2 regions of the Streptomyces sp. NPDC051578 genome follow, and region 2 is predicted to be linked to the other one. Evidence: predicted binding sites of a transcription regulator. Region 2 holds the regulator's gene; the other holds the start of a gene.
The links. Region 2 encodes HrcA, which represses chaperone genes, less so after heat shock. Its sites were predicted from a motif close to TTNGCACTCNGNNNNNCNGAGTGCNAA; they were not measured.
Positions count from the first base shown of each region.

Region 1 (9,338 bases), 1.3 Mb from region 2:
CGGGTCGGCGAGCGCCTGGGTGACCGTGGCCCGCAGTTCGGCGCGCGAGGCGTCCTTGTGCAGATAGCCCCGGGCTCCGGCGGCGACCGCGAGGGCCACGCCGTCCAGGTCCTCGGCGACCGTCAGCATGATGATGCGGGCGCCCGGGTCGGCCGAGAGCAGCCGGCGAACCGTCTCCACACCGCCGAGGCCCGGCATCCGGACATCCATCAGAATGAGATCGGAGCGGTCGGCACCCCAGCGGCGGAGGACTTCCTCGCCGTTGGCAGCCGTCGTCACACGCTCGACGCCGGGCACGGTGGCAACCGCGCGACGGAGCGCCTCTCGGGCAAGCGGGGAGTCGTCGCAGACGAGGACGGAAGTCATGACCGCCCTCCGCAGCTGATGCGCGTCACCTTGAGCCTCCAGGCTGGTACGTATCGTCACCTGTGCGGTCGATGCCCCCGGACACCTGTCCGAGAACTTCTTGGTTCAACCGCCTTCGCACTCTCAACGATGGTCACTCGAAAGAGTTACGGGTCGGACGGACACCTTCGGCACTCTACGTGAGGACGCGATCACGGCGCAGGAGCCACGAGCCCCCGGTCCTCCATCTGGAGCTATGCCCTATTTGGCGGCTTTCCTTCCGTTCGCCCTGTGTCTGAGGCTAGATTCCCAATGAGTCATATTTACATCTACTACGACTGTAGATGTGGAGACATGGACCCTATCCGCCTCAACCGGCACCAAGAGGACTACCCATGGCAGATTTCTCCCGGCTCCCCGGACCGAACGCCGACCTCTGGGACTGGCAGCTGCTGGCTGCCTGCCGCGGGGTCGACAGCTCCCTCTTCTTCCACCCGGAAGGCGAGCGGGGCGCGGCCAGGAGCGCGCGCGAGGCCTCGGCTAAAGAGGTCTGCATGCGCTGTCCGGTGCGCGCGGAATGCGCCGCGCACGCACTCGCCGTCCGCGAGCCCTACGGGGTGTGGGGCGGCCTCACCGAGGACGAACGCGAAGAGCTGATGGGACGCGCACGCCACCGGCTGATCCCCGCGTCGAGCGCTACCGGTCCGGCCGCTCCGCACTGACGCCCACCCACCGAACCGTCCGAAGGAACGTTTCCTCACTCCGAGGGCGGATCATCCGAAGATCACTCGATCCCACCCGGAACCTTTACGCCGAACCTCCGTGAGCCCCTCCCGCGGAACTCTGCCGACGCGGCGCGCCCGGGCGTGTCGCACCGCCCCCGGACCGGGACCGTCACGCCCCCATGGACGCGGCGGCCCGCTCCAGTTCCACCAGGGTCGCGGCCACCGCCGGGACCCGGGCGAGGTCGGGCAGGGTCAGCGCCACGACCTCGCGCTCGACGGCCGGCTCGACCACCACGGCGCTGACCCCCTTGGCCCGTACGGACTCCACCGCGAGCTCCGGCAGCACCGCCACCCCGAGCCCCGCCCCGACCAGGCCGACCACCGCCGGGTAGTCGTCGGTCGCGAAGTCGATGCGCGGGGTGAAGCCCACCTCCTCGCACACCTCGACCAGATGGCGTCGGCAGCGCGGGCACCCCGCGATCCACGGCTCCCCGGCCAGCTCTGCCATGCCCACCCGGCCGGCTCCGGCCAGCCGGTGCGTCTCGGGGACCAGCCCCACGAGCCGGTCGGTCAGCAGGGGCCGCACCACCAGGTCCTCCCACTCGGCGGCGGGGCCGGCCGAAGCCCCGTACCGGAAGGCCAGCGCCAGGTCGCAGTCCCCCTCGCGCAGCATCTCCACCGAGCGCGGGGGCTCGGCCTCGACCAGCGAGATCCGGGTGCCGGGGTGCTCGGCGCGCATGGCCGCCAGCGCCGTGGGGACCAGCGTGGAACTGCCGCTGGGGAACGACACAAGCCGGACCCGGCCCGCGCGCAGCCCGGCGATCGCCGCGACCTCCTCCTCGGCGGCGGTCAGTCCGGCCAGGATGCCGGCGGCATGCCTGACCAGCGCCTCGCCGGCCTGGGTGAGCCGCATCTCGCGGCCGGTCCGGATGAGCAGCGGGGTGCCGGCCGACTGCTCCAGAGCCTTCATCTGCTGGGAGACGGCCGGCTGGGTGCAGCCCAGTTCGCGGGCGGCGGCGGAAAAGGACCCGGTCCCGGCGACGGCGCGCAGAACCCGTAGATGACGTGCCTCGATCACCCTTCGAGCATAAGCCCACCTTTGACCGAAGCGGGAATGCTCCAGGCTCGCTTTGGGGCGTGGGGTGCGACGGGGGCGACTGGCGAACCGGGCCCGGAATAAAGCTAGGTTGCGCCTATGACGACTGCGTTGATTACGGGATCCACGGCGGGCATCGGCGCCGCCTTCGCCCGGCGGCTCGCCGCCCAGGGACACAACCTGGTGCTGGTGGCGCGGGACACCGAGCGCCTGGGTGAGCAGGCCACCGAACTGCACGACCGGCACGGCATCGAGGCGGAGGTGCTGACCGCCGACCTGTCCACGGAGAAGGGAATCGCCGCGGTCGAGGCCCGCCTCGGCGACCGCACGCACCCGGTCGACCTGCTGGTCAACAACGCCGGCTTCGGCAACAAGGGCAGCTTCCTCCAGGTCCCCATGGCGGACGAGCTGACGATGCTGAAGGTGCACATCGAGGCGGTGCTGCGGCTGACCTCGGCGGCGGCCGAGTCGATGCGCTCGCGCGGGCGCGGCGGTGTCGTCAACGTGGCCTCCGTGGCCGCCTTCGTGCCGCGCGGGACCTACGGGGCGAGCAAGGCGTGGGTCGTGCAGTTCACCCAGGGCGCGGCGCGGGACCTGGCCGGGAGCGGGGTGCGGCTGATGGCGCTGTGCCCGGGATTCGTACGGACCGAGTTCCACGAGCGGGCCGGGATGGGCACCGACAACATCCCGGGGTGGATGTGGCTGGACGCCGACAAGCTGGTGGCGGCGGCACTGGCCGACCTGGCGCGGGGCAAGACCGTCTCCATCCCCGACCCGCGGTACAAGGCGCTGATGGGCGTGGTGAAGCTGACGCCGCGCGGGCTGCTGGGCGGGGTGACGTCGCGTACGGGCCGCAAGTACGGGCCCCGGTAACTCCCTGAGCGCGGCGCCGACCGGGACGAACCTCCCTAAACTGGATGTGTCTCATCTGGGTCCATCCAGCCGGGAGGCGACGCGATGACTTTCGTGCAGGTAATTGATTACGAAACCAAGCGGTTCGAAGAGATGAACGCGCTCATCGACCGCTGGGCGGAGCAGGCGAGCGGCCGGCGGACGGTCACCCACACGATGATCGGACGGGACCGCGACGCCAAGACGCACTACGTCGATCTCGTCGAATTCCCCTCGTACGAGGAGGCCATGAGGAACTCTCAGCTGCCCGAGACGGACCGGATGTTCCAGGAAATGGTGTCCCTCTGCGAAGGCATGCCGAAGTTCATGAACCTGGACGTCGTCCGCGACGAGTACCTCAACAAGCTGCTCGTGAACCGGATCTTCGAGGACCTGGCGGAGAAGGGCAACTTCGACGTCATGGAGGAGTGCGTCGCGGCCGGCTACATCGACCACGACATGATGCGGATGCCCGGCAACGCCGACGGGCGCGAGGGACTGCGCCAGAGCATGACGATGTGGCGCGACGCCTTCGACTTCACCTTCGACCTGCACCGCCAGATCGCCGAAGGCGACTGCGTCACCACCCTGTGGAACTGGACCGGCAGGCAGAAGGGCGAGTTCATGGGGGCCCCCTCGACGGGACAGGAGGTCAGCATGGCGGGCTGCACCACCTTCCGGATCGAGAACGGCCAGGTCGCGGAGGGCTGGTGGTACTACGACGCCCCCGGCCTGATGCGCCAGCTGGGCATGAACACGGGCATGGCCTCGCGCAGCACCACCCAGGACATGGGCATGTGACGCACACGGGGTGTCCACGGCGCGCCCCACGGCACACGGGGTTGCGCACAGCCCGCCCCACGGCACGGGAAAGCCCCGGTCCCCACCGCTTCGCAGCGGCGGGAACCGGGGCTTCCCCGGTTCAGCTCAGCTCTGACGTGGTCAGTGGCTGTGGCCGTGACCGTGGCCGTGACCGGCGTCGGCCTCTTCCTCGGCCGGCTTCTCGACGACCAGGGTCTCGGTCGTGAGCAGCAGGGAGGCGATGGAAGCGGCGTTCTCCAGCGCGGAACGGGTGACCTTGACCGGGTCGATGACGCCGGCCTTCACCAGGTCGCCGTACTCGCCGGTCGCGGCGTTGAAGCCCTGGCCCTTGTCGAGCTCGGCGACCTTGGCGGTGATGACGTAGCCCTCGAGGCCCGCGTTCTCGGCGATCCAGCGCAGCGGCTCGACGGCGGCACGGCGGACGACGGAGACACCGGTGGCCTCGTCGCCGGAGAGGCCGAGGTTGCCCTCCAGCACCTTCACGGCGTGGACGAGGGAGGAGCCACCGCCGGAGACGATGCCCTCCTCGACCGCGGCGCGGGTCGCCGAGATGGCGTCCTCGAGGCGGTGCTTCTTCTCCTTGAGCTCCACCTCGGTGGCGGCGCCGACCTTGATGACGCAGACGCCGCCGGCGAGCTTCGCCAGGCGCTCCTGCAGCTTCTCGCGGTCCCAGTCGGAGTCCGTGGACTCGATCTCGGCCTTGATCTGGTTGACGCGGCCGAGGACCTCGTCGGAGCTGCCGCCACCGTCGACGATGGTGGTGTCGTCCTTGGTGATGGTCACGCGGCGCGCGGTACCGAGGACGTCCAGACCGGCCTGGTCGAGCTTGAGGCCGACCTCCTCGGCGATGACGGTGGCACCGGTGAGGGTGGCCATGTCCTGGAGCATCGCCTTGCGGCGGTCACCGAAGCCGGGGGCCTTGACGGCGACGGCGTTGAAGGTGCCACGGATCTTGTTGACGACCAGGGTCGAGAGGGCCTCGCCCTCGACGTCCTCGGCGATGATCAGCAGCGGCTTGGAGGCGCCGGCCTGGATGACCTTCTCCAGCAGCGGCAGGAGGTCCTGGATGGAGGAGATCTTGCCCTGGTTGATCAGGATGTACGGGTCGTCGAGGACGGCCTCCATACGCTCCTGGTCGGAGACCATGTACGGCGAGAGGTAGCCCTTGTCGAAGGCCATGCCCTCGGTGAACTCCAGCTCCAGGCCGAAGGTGTTGGACTCCTCGACGGTGATGACACCGTCCTTGCCGACCTTGTCCATCGCCTCGGCGATGAGCTCGCCGACCTGCTGGTCCTGCGCGGAGAGCGCGGCCACCGCGGCGATGTCGGACTTGTCCTCGATCGGGCGGGCGGTCGCGAGGAGCTCCTGGGACACGGCCTTGACGGCGGCGTCGATGCCCTTCTTGAGGGCGGCCGGGGAGGCGCCGGCGGCGACGTTGCGCAGACCCTCGCGGACCAGCGCCTGGGCCAGCACGGTGGCGGTGGTGGTGCCGTCACCCGCGATGTCGTTGGTCTTGGTCGCCACCTCCTTCACGAGCTGGGCGCCCAGGTTCTCGTACGGGTCGTCCAGCTCGACCTCGCGGGCGATGGTGACACCGTCGTTGGTGATGGTGGGCGCGCCGAACTTCTTGTCGATGACGACGTTGCGGCCCTTGGGGCCGATCGTCACCTTCACCGTGTCGGCAAGCTTGTTCACACCGCGCTCAAGGGCGCGACGGGCGTCCTCGTCGAACTTCAGAATCTTCGGCATGGGAGCGGTTCAGTCCTCTCGTTGCGATCCTCGGCCGCTCACCGCGACCGCCACCGCCTAGAACGAACTACGCCCCTAGCCCCCCGGCATCAGCAGGGTGACCAGGGGCGCAGCTCAAAGCAAAACTGGAGAAGTGGCTTACTTCTCGACGATCGCGAGCACGTCGCGGGCCGAGAGGACGAGGTACTCCTCGCCGCTGTACTTCACTTCGGTGCCGCCGTACTTGCTGTACAGCACGATGTCGCCGACGCTGACGTCCAGCGGGAGACGCTGGCCGTCCTCGAAGCGACCCGGACCGACCGCAAGGACGACGCCCTCCTGGGGCTTCTCCTTCGCGGTGTCCGGGATGACCAGGCCGGAGGCCGTGGTCTGCTCGGCGTCGAGCGGCTGGACCACAATGCGGTCCTCAAGCGGCTTGATGGCAACCTTGGAGCTGGCGGTCGTCACGATCCGACCTCCCCCTTCGGAGATCCGGGGTTAACTGTCTGAGGTGGCGACCAGGTCGATCCGTCGTCGCGGGTGCCGGACCTGCCTGTCGCTGTGTTGGCACTCACCGGGGGCGAGTGCCAGGTGCGAGACTATTCCGGCGATTAGCACTCGGTCAAGCGGAGTGCCAACACACCACCCGACGGATTGCGGATCACCCCCCTCCGAACGGCCCCGGACGGCGCCGGGCGGGCCTTCCAGGAACCATCGTCAGGGCTTCCTCGTCGTAGTGGATATGAAGATAAAACGCCCTAATACCGGCGGTGAAGGCATCCCGTGCGGGGTCTGAGGCCGCTGACGGTGGCCGGCGCGCGCCGTCGTACCGAAGCATTGCTGCTCGTCCTCGTCACCGGCATCGCCGTTTTCGGTCATGCCGCGGCAGGTCTGGCGATGAACGGCGCACTGCCGCCGAAGCTCACCGGCTTCACCATCAGCCTGACGCTGCTGTCGCTGGTGGGGCACCTGGGCATCCGCCGCTTCGCGCCGTACGCGGATCCGCTGATCTTCCCGCTGGCCATGCTGCTGACCGGGCTCGGGCTCGTCCTCATCAACCGCCTCGACCAGGGGTACATCGAGCGCTACGGATCCGACGCGAACGCCCCCGGTCAGCTGATGTGGACGGTGGTCGGGGTCGCCGCCTGCCTGCTGGTGGTGGCGCTGCTGCGCGACCACAGACTGCTGCAGCGCTTCATCTACCTCACGATGGCCGTCGCGCTGGTGCTGCTCATCGCGCCGGCCTTCTTCGGCGCGGACACCTACGGGGCGAAGCGCTGGATCATCCTGTTCGGGTTCTCGCTCCAGCCGGGCGAGTTCGTGAAGATCATGATCGCGGTCTTCTTCGCGGGCTACCTGGTCGTCCACCGGGACTCGCTGGCCCTGACGGGCCGCAAGTTCCTGGGGATGCGGCTGCCGCCGATGCGGCAGCTCGGGCCGATCGTCACCGTCTGGGTCCTGTCGCTGCTGGTGCTCGTCTTCGAACGGGACCTCGGTACGTCGCTGATCTTCTTCGGCGTGTTCGTGGTGATGCTGTACGTCGCCACGGAACGCACCAGCTGGATCGTCTGCGGCCTGGTCATGGCGGCGGGCGGCGCCTTCGTGGTGGGCTCGACCGAGCCGCACGTCAAGGCGCGCGTGGCGGCCTGGCTCAACCCGCTGTCCTACTACTGGAAGGACCGGCCGTCGGGCGTCACCTCCGACCAGTCGGCGCAGGCGCTGTTCAGCTTCGGCACGGGCGGCATCACCGGCACCGGACTCGGCATGGGCCACCCCGAGCTGATCAAGTTCGCGGGGCGCAGCGACTTCATCCTGACCACCGTGGGCGAGGAGCTCGGCCTCGCGGGGGTGATGGCGGTCCTGCTGATCTACGCGCTCCTCGTCCAGCGGGGCCTGCGGATGGCGCTGGCGGCGCGGGACCCGTTCGGCAAGCTCCTGGCGGTGGGGCTGGCGGCGGCGCTGGCGCTCCAGGTGTTCGTGGTCGCGGGCGGCGTCACGGGCCTGATCCCCCTGACGGGCAAGGCCCTGCCCTTCCTGGCGAAGGGCGGCTCGTCCCTCCTGGCCAACTGGCTCATGATCGCCCTGCTGCTCCGCATCAGCGACAGCGCGGAACGCCAACGCGAGGCGGATGCCCACGACCCGGCGGAGGCGGGGCTGACGCCGGCGGGGGCGGGGGTGTAGGGGGTCCCGGGGCGGGATGCTCCGCCCCTACAGGTAGTCCTCCAGGCGGGCGATCTTGAAGCCCTGTTCCTGGATGCGGGTGAGCATGTTGGCGGTCATCTTGGTTTCGGTTTCGCCCTTGAGTTCCGCCGGGCCGCGGAAGTGGGCGAGGATGATGTCGCCCGGGCGGAGCGCGGAGCCCTCGGCGTACTGGAAGCCGGTGATCTGCATCGACACGCGCCACAGGATGACCTGGGAGATGCCGCACTCGGAGGCGGCCTTGAGGGTGTTGTCGTTGTAGTTGCCGAACGGCGGCCGGAAGCGGGTCGGTTTGGTACCGAAGCGCTTCTCCAGGCGTTCCTGCTGACCGCATATCTCCCTCTTCTGCGCCGCGAAGTCCAGCGTGCGCAGGTTGGGGTGGGTCAGCGTGTGGTTGTTTATCGTGCTGCCGCTGCCGTTGTCGCGCAGCGTCTGGAAGTGGCCGTAGTCGGACGAGGCCACGTTGTCCGTGAGGAACATGCTGATCGGCAGCTTGAGGTCGGCCGCCATCTTGAGGAACTGCGGGTCCTTCTCCGCGCCGTCGTCGAAGGTCAGGAAGACGACCTTGTCGGTCGGCGCGACGGGTATTCGGTCTATGACGGCCGGCTTGCCCGGCGCGGCCTTGGGGAGCTGCGGCTTCTGGGCGGGCTTCGGCGCGTACTGGACCGGGGCCGTCAGCCCCCACTTGCGGTACGCGTCGTCCGCCGAGGCCGCCGGCGCCGGGGACGAGGCGGCGGTGGACGGGGAGGCCGACGGCTTCCCCGCCTCCTGCTTGGTCTTGCGGCCCAGTCGTTCGATGGGGTCCACGCTGTTCCCGCACCCCGACAGGGACAGCGCGAGCGCGCCGGCTGCGAGCGTCCCGGCTATCAACCGGCGCGCGTACTTCACAAGTAGTCCTCCAGGCGAGCCACGGCGTATCCCTTGTCCGTGACGGTCTTCATGACATGACGGATCATGTCAGGCATCGTGCCCTTCCAGTCGTCCCGGCCCCGGAAGTGCGTGAGGATGATGTCGCCGGGGTGGAGGTCCCGGTCCCATTCACGGTAATCCATCCGGTTCACGAACGCCTCGGCGTTCCACAGCGGGACGGCCTTGATGCCGCAGGACTTCGCCGCGCGCAGCGTGTCCTGGTTGTAGTTGCCGTAGGGGGGCCGGAAGAGTGTCGGCCGCTTGCCGAACTGCTTCTGGATGGTGTCCTGCTGGCCGCAGATCTCCTCGCGCTGCTGTTCGTAGTCGAGGGCCGGCAGGTAGCGGTGGTTGAGCGTGTGGTTGTTCAGGGTGACGCCCGCGGCCTGCATCTCCTTGAAGTACGGGTAGTTGTCCCGGACCAGGTAGTCGCTGAGGAACGCCGTGTAGGGGAGGTGGAGCTCCTTCATCATCTTGAGGAACTCGGGGTCCTTCTCGGCGCCGTCGTCGATCGTCAGGAAGACGACCTTGTCCTCGGTGGGGACCGTGGTGAAGACGGGCGGCAGGTCCTCCTGGCCTTCGACCTCGAAGCCGTCGCGGGTGGTGATCTCCGGCTTCGTCTTGGG
Region 1 is NZ_JBITDH010000001.1:1,977,476-1,986,813, forward strand. It holds gene ACIA6C_RS08860 (response regulator transcription factor) at 1-366, opposite strand, end outside; gene ACIA6C_RS08865 (WhiB family transcriptional regulator) at 741-1,067, shown strand; gene ACIA6C_RS08870 (LysR family transcriptional regulator) at 1,240-2,148, opposite strand; gene ACIA6C_RS08875 (SDR family oxidoreductase) at 2,266-3,039, shown strand; gene ACIA6C_RS08880 (ester cyclase) at 3,124-3,858, shown strand; gene groL (chaperonin GroEL) at 4,000-5,628, opposite strand; gene groES (co-chaperone GroES) at 5,767-6,075, opposite strand; gene ACIA6C_RS08895 (FtsW/RodA/SpoVE family cell cycle protein) at 6,391-7,788, shown strand; gene ACIA6C_RS08900 (polysaccharide deacetylase family protein) at 7,816-8,694, opposite strand; gene ACIA6C_RS08905 (polysaccharide deacetylase family protein) at 8,691-9,338, opposite strand, start outside.
Region 1: a site for HrcA is predicted at 6,219-6,245, ahead of groES (co-chaperone GroES). Genes of this name have one in related genera too.

Region 2 (9,338 bases):
CCCTCGACTACGAGCCCACCGGCGAGCAGTCCTCCAGCCTGGTCAAGGTCGACATCCTGCTGCACGGCGACAAGGTCGACGCCTTCTCCGCCGTCTGCCACAAGGACGCCGCCTACGCCTACGGCGTGCGGCTCGTCGCCAAGCTGCGCGAGCTCATCCCGCGCCAGGCCTTCGAGGTGCCGATCCAGGCGGCCGTCGGCTCGCGCGTCATCGCCCGCGAGACCATCCGCGCCATCCGCAAGGACGTCCTCGCGAAGTGCTACGGCGGTGACATCTCCCGTAAGCGGAAGCTGCTGGAGAAGCAGAAGGAAGGCAAGAAGCGGATGAAGATGGTCGGCTCCGTGGAGGTCCCGCAGGAGGCCTTCATCGCCGTCCTCTCCAGCGACGAGTCCGGCGGCAAGAAGAAGTAGCCGACGGACGACCCCCGTCGTGACAAACGGGCCCACATGTGGACGCATGTGGGCCCGTTTCGTTATGAACCGGCCGCTCGCCGCCCCTTACGCGCGGGCCGGGCGGCCTTTAGTCTGATCACTGCTCGATGGTTACTCGCCAGTCACAAACTCGCCAACAGCACGTGCGCAGGTCCCCACCCCGCCAGCCCCAAGCGCCCCACGCCCACGCTGCCGCGTGGACCGGTCCGGAGGATGTCGTGAGCGACACACAGACCTTGATCGAGAACCGCCCGCCCACCGTGGCGGCCCTCTTCCTTGAGCGTGTCGCCGCCACGCCGGACGGGGAGGCCTACCGCTACCCGGTCCCCTCGGCGAACGGCGGGCCCGACGACTGGAAGTCGCTCAGCTGGGGCCAGGCCGCCGACCGGGTGTTCGCCATCGCCGCCGGCCTCCTCGACCTCGGCCTTGGCGCCGAGGACCGGGTGGCGCTCGCCTCCAACACGCGGGTCGAGTGGATCCTCGCCGACCTCGGCGTGATGTGCGCCGGCGCCGCGACCACCACCATCTACCCCAGCACCAACGCGGAGGAGTCGGCGTTCATCCTCGCCGACTCCGAGAGCCGGGTCCTGATCGCCGAGGACGCGAAGCAGCTGGCCAAAGCCCGCGCGCACCGCGCCGACCTGCCCGGCCTCGCCCACGTCGTCGTCCTGGACGCCGGGGACGCGCTGGAAGCGGAAGGGGACCCCGACGGCTGGGTGCTCTCCCTCGACGCCCTGGAGGCGCGCGGCAAGGAGTACCTCGCCAAGCACCCCGAGGCGGTCAAGGAGCGGATCGCGTCCATCGGCGCGGACCAGCTCGCCACGCTGATCTACACCTCCGGCACCACCGGCCGCCCCAAGGGCGTGCGCCTGCCGCACGACAACTGGTCGTACATGGCCAAGGCGACCGTGGCCACCGGCATGATCCACGCGGACGACGTCCAGTACCTGTGGCTGCCGCTGGCCCACGTCTTCGGCAAGGTGCTCACCTCCGGCCAGATCGAGGTCGGGCACGTCACCGCGGTCGACGGCCGCATCGACAAGATCATCGAGAACCTGCCGGTGGTGCAGCCGACCTACATGGCGGCGGTCCCGCGCATCTTCGAGAAGGTCTACAACGGCGCCGCCGGCAAGGCCCGGGCCGCGGGCGGGGCCAAGTACAAGATCTTCAAGTGGGCCGCCGGGGTGGCGCGCGAGTACGCGAAGACCCGCCAGGACAACTACCGGCGCACCGGCAGCATGAAGGTCCCCGCCGGACTCGCCGCCAAGCACAAGATCGCCGACGCGCTCGTCTACTCCAAGCTGCGCGAGGCGTTCGGCGGCAAGCTGCGCGCCGCCGTCTCCGGCTCCGCCGCGCTCGCGCCCGAGATCGGCTACTTCTTCGCGGGCGCCGGCATCCACATCCTGGAGGGCTACGGGCTCACCGAGTCCAGCGCCGCCTCCTTCGTCAACCCCGGCGAGGCCTACCGCACCGGCACCGTCGGCAAGCCGCTCCCCGGCACCGAGGTCCGCATCGCCGACGACGGCGAGATCCTGCTGCGCAGCCCCGGCATCATGCAGGGCTACCACCGGCTGCCCGACAAGACCGCCGAGGTGCTGGAAGCGGACGGCTGGCTGCACACGGGCGACATCGGCGAACTCTCGCCCGACGGCTACCTGCGCATCACCGACCGCAAGAAGGACCTGATCAAGACGTCGGGCGGCAAGTACGTGGCCCCGGCTGAGGTCGAGGGCCAGTTCAAGGCGATCTGCCCGTACGTCTCCAGCATCGTCGTGCACGGCGCGGACCGGAACTTCTGCTCGGCGCTGATCGCGCTCGACGGCCCGGCGATCCTGACCTGGGCGGCGGAGCACGGCCTGGAGGGCAAGACGTACGCCGAGGTCGCGGCCGCGCCCGAGACCAACCGGCTGATCGAGACGTACGTACAGACCCTCAACGAGGGTCTCCAGCGCTGGCAGACGATCAAGCAGTTCCGGCTGCTGCCGCGCGACCTGGACGTCGAGCACGGCGACCTCACGCCCAGCCTGAAGCTGAAGCGGCCGGTCGTCGAGCGCGAGTTCAAGCACCTCATCGACGAGATGTACGCCGGGGCCAACGAGGCGTAAACGACCTTGGGGCAGTGCGGGACAATGGGCACATGCCTTCCGCACTGCCCGACGGTGAACCCATGCCCGAAGACGGCTCGCTGCCGTCGCACGCCCTGGCGGGTGCCGGCGACCGGCCGCTCGGGTTCTACCTGCACGTCCCGTACTGCGCCACGCGCTGCGGCTACTGCGACTTCAACACCTACACGGCGACCGAGCTGCGGGGTACCGGAGGCGTGCTCGCCTCCCGGGAGAACTACGCCGACACCCTGATCGACGAGGTCCGCCTGGCCCGCAAGGTGCTCGGGGACGACCCCAGGGCCGTGCGGACCGTGTTCGTGGGCGGCGGCACGCCGACCCTGCTGCCGGCCGCCGACCTCGTACGGATGCTCGCGGCGATCCGGGACGAGTTCGGTCTGGCACCCGACGCGGAGATCACCACGGAGGCCAACCCGGAGTCCGTGGACCCGGAGTACCTCGCGGAGCTGCGGGCGGGCGGGTTCAACCGGATCTCCTTCGGCATGCAGAGCGCGAAGCAGCACGTCCTCAAGGTGCTGGACCGTACGCACACCCCGGGGCGGCCTGAGGCGTGCGTCGCCGAGGCGCGGGCGGCGGGCTTCGAGCACGTGAACCTGGACCTGATCTACGGCACGCCCGGGGAGACGGACGAGGACTGGCGGGCGTCGCTGTCCGCGGCGCTCGGGGCGGGCCCCGACCACATCAGCGCCTACGCGCTGATCGTGGAGGAAGGCACGCAGCTGGCTCGCCGGATCCGGCGCGGCGAGGTCCCGATGACGGACGACGACGTGCACGCCGACCGGTACCTGATCGCCGACGCGGTGATGGCGGAGGCGGGGTACCACTGGTACGAGGTGTCCAACTGGGCCACCTCGGAGGCCGGGCGGTGCCTGCACAACGAGCTGTACTGGCGCGGCGCGGACTGGTGGGGCGCGGGGCCGGGCGCGCACTCGCACGTGGGCGGGGTGCGGTGGTGGAACGTGAAGCACCCGGGCGCGTACGCGGCCGCCCTGGCGCAGGGGCGGTCGCCCGGGGCGGGGCGGGAGCTGCTGTCGCCGCAGGACCGGCGGGTGGAGCGGATCCTGCTGGAGCTGAGGCTGGTGGACGGCGTGCCGTTGTCGCTGCTCGCGGAGGCGGGGTGGGAGGCGTCCCGGCGGGCCCTGGCGGACGGGCTGCTGGAGCCGGGGCCGTACGAGGCCGGGCGGGCCGTGCTGACGCTGCGCGGGCGGCTCCTGGCCGACGCGGTGGTCCGGGACCTGGTCGACTGACGCGGGGCGGCTGACGCTGGGCGGCGGGGTGCGGGGTCGCCCGGCGGGCTTGCCGGGTGCGGCGCCCTCGCGCTGCGCGGCCCCGGCTGCGCCGGGCTTTCCGGGACTCCGCCCCGGACCCCGCGCTTCAAACGCCGGCGGGGCTGGTTGTGCCCGGCCCGCGCCTCGCGTCGGCGGGGCTGGTTGTGCCCGGCCCGCGCCTCGCGTCGGCGGGGCTGGTTGTGCCCGGCCTGCGCCTCACGTCGGCGGGGCTGGATTGCCCGGCCTGCGCCTCACGTCGGCGGGGCTGGATTGCCCGGCCTGCGCCTCGCGTCGGCGGGGCTGGGTTTGCCCGGCCCGCGCATCAAGCGCCGGCCGGGGCCGTGACGTGGTCGATGAGGTGTTCCACCGCGCCCAGGAGGGTGGGGTCGAGGTCCTTGTAGGACGTGACGCGGGACAGGATGTGCTGCCAGGCCGCGCCCGTGTTCGGGGGCCAGCCGAGCGCGCGGCAGATGCCCGTCTTCCAGTCCTGGCCCGGCGGGATCACCGGCCAGGCCGGGATGCCCAGGGCCGACGGCTTCACCGCCTGCCAGACGTCCACGTACGGGTGGCCCACCACCAGCACGTGCGGGGACGTCACCGACGCCGCGATGCGGGACTCCTTCGTACCCGGCACCAGGTGGTCGACCAGCACGCCCAGGCGGGCGTCCGGCGCCGGGGCGAAGTCCGCCACGATGGCGGGGAGGTCGTCGATGCCCTCCAGGTACTCCACGACCACCCCCTCGATCCGCAGGTCGTCGCCCCAGACCCGCTCCACCAGCTCCGCGTCGTGGCGGCCCTCGACGTAGATCCGCCCCGCCCGCGCCACCCGGGCCCGCGCCCCGGGGACGGCCACCGAGCCCGACGCCGTCCGCGTGGGCACCGCCGCCGCGCGGGCCGGGCGGGTCAGGGTGACCACCGCGCCGTCCAGGAGGAACCCGCGCGGCTCCAGCGGGAACGCGCGGCGCTTGCCGAAGCGGTCCTCCAGGGTCACCGTGCCCGCCTCGCAGCCCACCACCGCGCCGCAGAAGTCGGTGCCCGCCACCTCCACCACCAGGCCGGGGTCGGCCGCCACCTGGGGCACGGCCTTGGCGCGTTTCCACTGCGGGGTCAGATCGGGGGAGTACTCACGCATCCGGCCGACGGTACGCAAGAGCCCGCGCTCACGCGTCCGACACGCCGAACCGGCCCGCCAGTGTGGCGCGTTGCCCACGCACGAAGCCCGCGTCCACCACCGCTCCGTGACCCGGCACGTACAGCGCGTCGTCCCCGCCGAGCGAGAGCAGCCGGTCCAGCGCCGCAGGCCACCGCGCCGGCACCGCGTCCGGGCCCGCCTGGGGTTCGCCCGACTCCTCCACGAGGTCGCCGCAGAAGACGACCTCGCGCTCGCCGGGCACGAAGACCGCCAGGTCGTGCCGGGTGTGCCCCGGCCCGACGTTCGCCAGCAGCACCTGCACCCCGCCCAGCTCCAGCGTCCATTCGCCCGACACCAGGTGCCGGGGCAGCGGTAGCGCCCGTGCCGCTTCGGCGGCCTCCACCGGCTCCAGTCCCTGCCGGACCGCGTCCTGCCGCAGCTCGTCGCGGTCCAGCGCGAGGTGCGTGTCCAGGCCGACCGCGCCGTAGAACTCCGCCTCCGGGAAGGCGGAGCCGCCGAGGACGTGGTCGAAATGTCCGTGCGTGAATGCGATATGGGTCACGTGGCGACCGGTCAGCCGCTCCGCCTCCGCCCGCAGCGCCGTGCCTTCGCGGACGCAGGAGCCGGGGTCGACCAGAAGCACCGACTCATCGCCCACCACCAGCCCCACCGTGCAGTCCCACACCGGCAGTCGGCGCCTTCCGGACCGCCCGGTCAGCCGTTCCCAGCCCGCCTCTTCCCAACGTACGTCCATGCGGGGACGCTACCCTGGCGGGCCGCCCTTGCCCGCGGCGTACTACCCGGCCGTACACTGGCCGGGGGATGTCTGGCACTCGGAAGCGCAGAGTGCCAGCGGCCCGTCCCGGGCCGGCCGAAAAACGACCGCAGCGACGACCCACCGCACTGGAGGTGTGCACGAGTGCTCAGCGAACGCAGGCTCGAAGTATTGCGCGCCATCGTCCAGGACTACGTGGGGACGGAGGAGCCGGTCGGCTCCAAGGCGCTCACCGAGCGCCACCGGCTCGGCGTCTCCCCGGCGACGGTACGCAACGACATGGCCCTGCTGGAGGAAGAGGGCTACATCGCCCAGCCCCACACCAGCGCCGGCCGCATCCCCACCGACAAGGGCTACCGGCTCTTCGTCGACAAGCTGGCGGGGGTCAAACCGCTGTCGACGCCCGAGCGCCGGGCCATCCAGAACTTCCTCGACGGCGCCGTCGACCTCGACGACGTCGTGGGGCGCACCGTACGGCTGCTCGCGCAGCTCACCCGGCAGGTCGCCGTCGTCCAGTACCCGAGCCTGACCCGCTCCACCGTCCGGCACGTGGAGCTGCTCTCCCTGGCGCCCGCGCGCCTGATGCTCGTACTGATCACCGACACCGGGCGGGTCGAGCAGCGGCTCGTCGACTGCCAGACCCCGTTCGCGGAGACCTCGCTCGCCGACTTGCGGGCGCGCCTGAACAGCCGGGTCGTCGGCCGTCGGTTCACCGACGTACCGCCGCTCGTGCAAGACCTCCCGGAGTCCTTCGAGGCCGAGGACCGGGCGACGGTCAAGGCCGTCCTCGCGACCTTGAGGGAGACGCTGGTGGAGGAGGCGGAGGAACGGCTGATGATCGGCGGTACCGCCAACCTCACGCGCTTCGGACATGACTTCCCCCTGACGATCAGGCCGGTGCTGGAAGCGCTGGAGGAGCAGGTCGTGCTCCTCAAGCTGCTGGGCGAGGCCAGTGAGTCGGGGGTCGCCGTGAAGATCGGGCATGAGAATGCCTACGAGGGACTGAACTCCACGTCCGTCGTCTCGGTCGGTTACGGTTCGGGCGGCGAAACAGTCGCCAAACTCGGCGTGGTCGGACCGACCCGCATGGACTACCCCGGAACGATGGGAGCGGTACGCGCAGTGGCACGTTACGTCGGACAGATCCTGGCGGAGTCGTAAGTGGCCACGGACTACTACGCCGTTCTCGGCGTGCGCCGCGACGCATCGCAGGACGAGATCAAGAAGGCTTTCCGTCGCCTGGCGCGTGAACTCCACCCGGATGTGAATCCGGACCCGAAGACGCAGGAGCGCTTCAAGGAGATCAACGCGGCCTACGAGGTCCTCTCGGACCCGCAGAAGAAGCAGGTCTACGACCTCGGCGGCGACCCGCTGTCCTCCTCGGGCGGTGGCGGCGGCGCGGGCGGCTTCGGGGCGGGCGGCTTCGGCAACTTCTCCGACATCATGGACGCCTTCTTCGGCCAGGCCTCGCAGCGCGGACCGCGCTCGCGCACGCGCCGCGGCCAGGACGCCATGATCCGCCTGGACCTGGAGCTGGACGAGGCGGCCTTCGGGACGACCAAGGAGATCCAGGTCGACACGGCCGTCGTCTGCACCACCTGCTCCGGTGAGGGCGCCGCCCCCGGCACCTCCGCGCAGACGTGTGACATGTGCCGCGGCCGCGGCGAGGTCTCGCAGGTCACCCGGTCCTTCCTGGGCCAGGTCATGACCTCGCGGCCCTGCCCGCAGTGCCAGGGCTTCGGCACCGTCGTCCCGACCCCGTGCCCCGAGTGCGCGGGCGACGGCCGGGTGCGCTCCCGCCGCAGCCTCACCGTCAAGATCCCGGCCGGTGTCGAGAACGGCACCCGGATCCAGCTGGCCGGGGAGGGTGAGGTCGGCCCCGGCGGCGGCCCCGCCGGCGACCTGTACGTGGAGATCCACGAGCTGGCGCACCCGACCTTCCAGCGGCGCGGGGACGACCTGCACTGCACGGTCACCATCCCCATGACGGCGGCGGCCCTGGGCACCAAGTGCCCGCTGGAGACGCTGGACGGGCTGGAGGAGATCGACATCCGGCCCGGCACCGGATCCGGTCAGGCCATCCCGCTGCACGGCCGCGGCGTCACGCACCTGCGCGGCGGCGGCCGGGGCGACCTGATCGTCCACGTCGAGGTCACCACCCCGGGCAAGCTGGACGCCCAGCAGGAGGAGCTGCTGCGCCAGCTGGCGAAGCTGCGTGGCGAGGAGCGGCCGATGGGCCAGTTCGCGCCGGGCCAGCAGGGTCTGTTCAGCCGCCTCAAGGACGCGTTCAACGGCCGCTGACCGGCCCGCCGCACCGCGTACGAGCCCGGCCCGGGGAACACCCCGGCCGGGCTCGCGGCCTTCCCGGGCCCGCGCCGGGAAGCGGACTATGCCAGGCGAATGCGGTGATTCGGCCCGGTGCGCCGGACGTGGCACGATGCAGGGCATGTCCACCGCGCCGAACGGTCTCTCCCCCTACCCGATCGTGCAGGCCCCCATGGCGGGCGGTGCCTCCTGTCCGCCGCTCGCCGCCGCCGTGTGCGAGGCGGGCGGGCTCGGTTTCCTGGCCGGCGGCTACAAGACCGCCGACGGGATGTACCAGGAGATCAAGCGGCTGCGCGCGCTCACCCGGCGCCCCTTCGGCGTCAACCTGCTCATGCCGCAGACCGGCTACGTCGACCCGGCGGCCGTCGAGACGTACCGGGGGCAGCTGGCCGGCGAGGCGACCTGGTACGAGGTGTCCCTGGCGGCGGACGACATCGTCGGCAGCTGCGACGACGGCTACGACGCCAAACTCGCCATCCTGCTCGAAGACCCCGTCCCGGTGGTGTCCTTCACCTTCGGCTGCCCCCCGGCCGCGGTCCTCACCCGGCTGCGGGAGGCGGGGACGTACACCGTCGTCACCGTGACCGGCGTCGAGGAGGCCCGCACCGCCGAGGCCGCGGGCGCCGACGCGGTCTGCGTCCAGGGCGTCGAAGCGGGCGGCCACCAGGGCACCCACCGTGACGACCCGGAGGTCGACGGCACGGCGGGCGTAGGCCTGCTGGTCCTCGTCGCGGCGGTACGGGAAGCGGTGGCCCTGCCGATCGTCGCGGCGGGCGGGGTGATGCGCGGCGCGCAGATCGCGGCGCTGCTCGCGGCGGGCGCCGCGGCCGTCCAGCTCGGCACGGCCTTCCTGCCCTGCCCGGAGTCCGGCGCCGACCCCCTGCACAAGAGGGCGCTGACCAACCCGCTGTTCCCGCACACGGAACTCACCCGGGCCTTCTCCGGCAGGCCCGCCCGGGGTCTGGTCAACCGCTTCATGCGCGAGCACGGCCCGTACGCCCCGGCGGCCTACCCGCAGGTCCACCACCTGACCTCGGGACTGCGCAAGGCGGCGGCCGCCGCCGGGGATCCGCAGGGCATGGCGCTGTGGGCGGGGCAGGGCCACCGGCTGGCGCGGCCGCTGCCGGCGGGGGAACTGGTGGAGGTGCTGGCGGCGGAACTCGTCGAGGCACAGAGTGCGTTGAAGGTCATGCAGATGAGGAGAGCGTCATGACGGCCCCGGTGTTCGTGGTCGACAAGGTCCCCGCGGGGCCGGAGTTCGTGCTGGACGGCCCGGAGGGCCGT
Region 2 is NZ_JBITDH010000001.1:689,589-698,926, reverse strand. It holds gene lepA (translation elongation factor 4) at 1-410, shown strand, start outside; gene ACIA6C_RS03175 (AMP-dependent synthetase/ligase) at 650-2,536, shown strand; gene hemW (radical SAM family heme chaperone HemW) at 2,569-3,801, shown strand; gene ACIA6C_RS03165 (DUF3097 domain-containing protein) at 4,145-4,954, opposite strand; gene ACIA6C_RS03160 (MBL fold metallo-hydrolase) at 4,983-5,708, opposite strand; gene hrcA (heat-inducible transcriptional repressor HrcA) at 5,874-6,890, shown strand; gene dnaJ (molecular chaperone DnaJ) at 6,891-8,030, shown strand; gene ACIA6C_RS03145 (nitronate monooxygenase) at 8,176-9,267, shown strand; gene ACIA6C_RS03140 (16S rRNA (uracil(1498)-N(3))-methyltransferase) at 9,264-9,338, shown strand, end outside.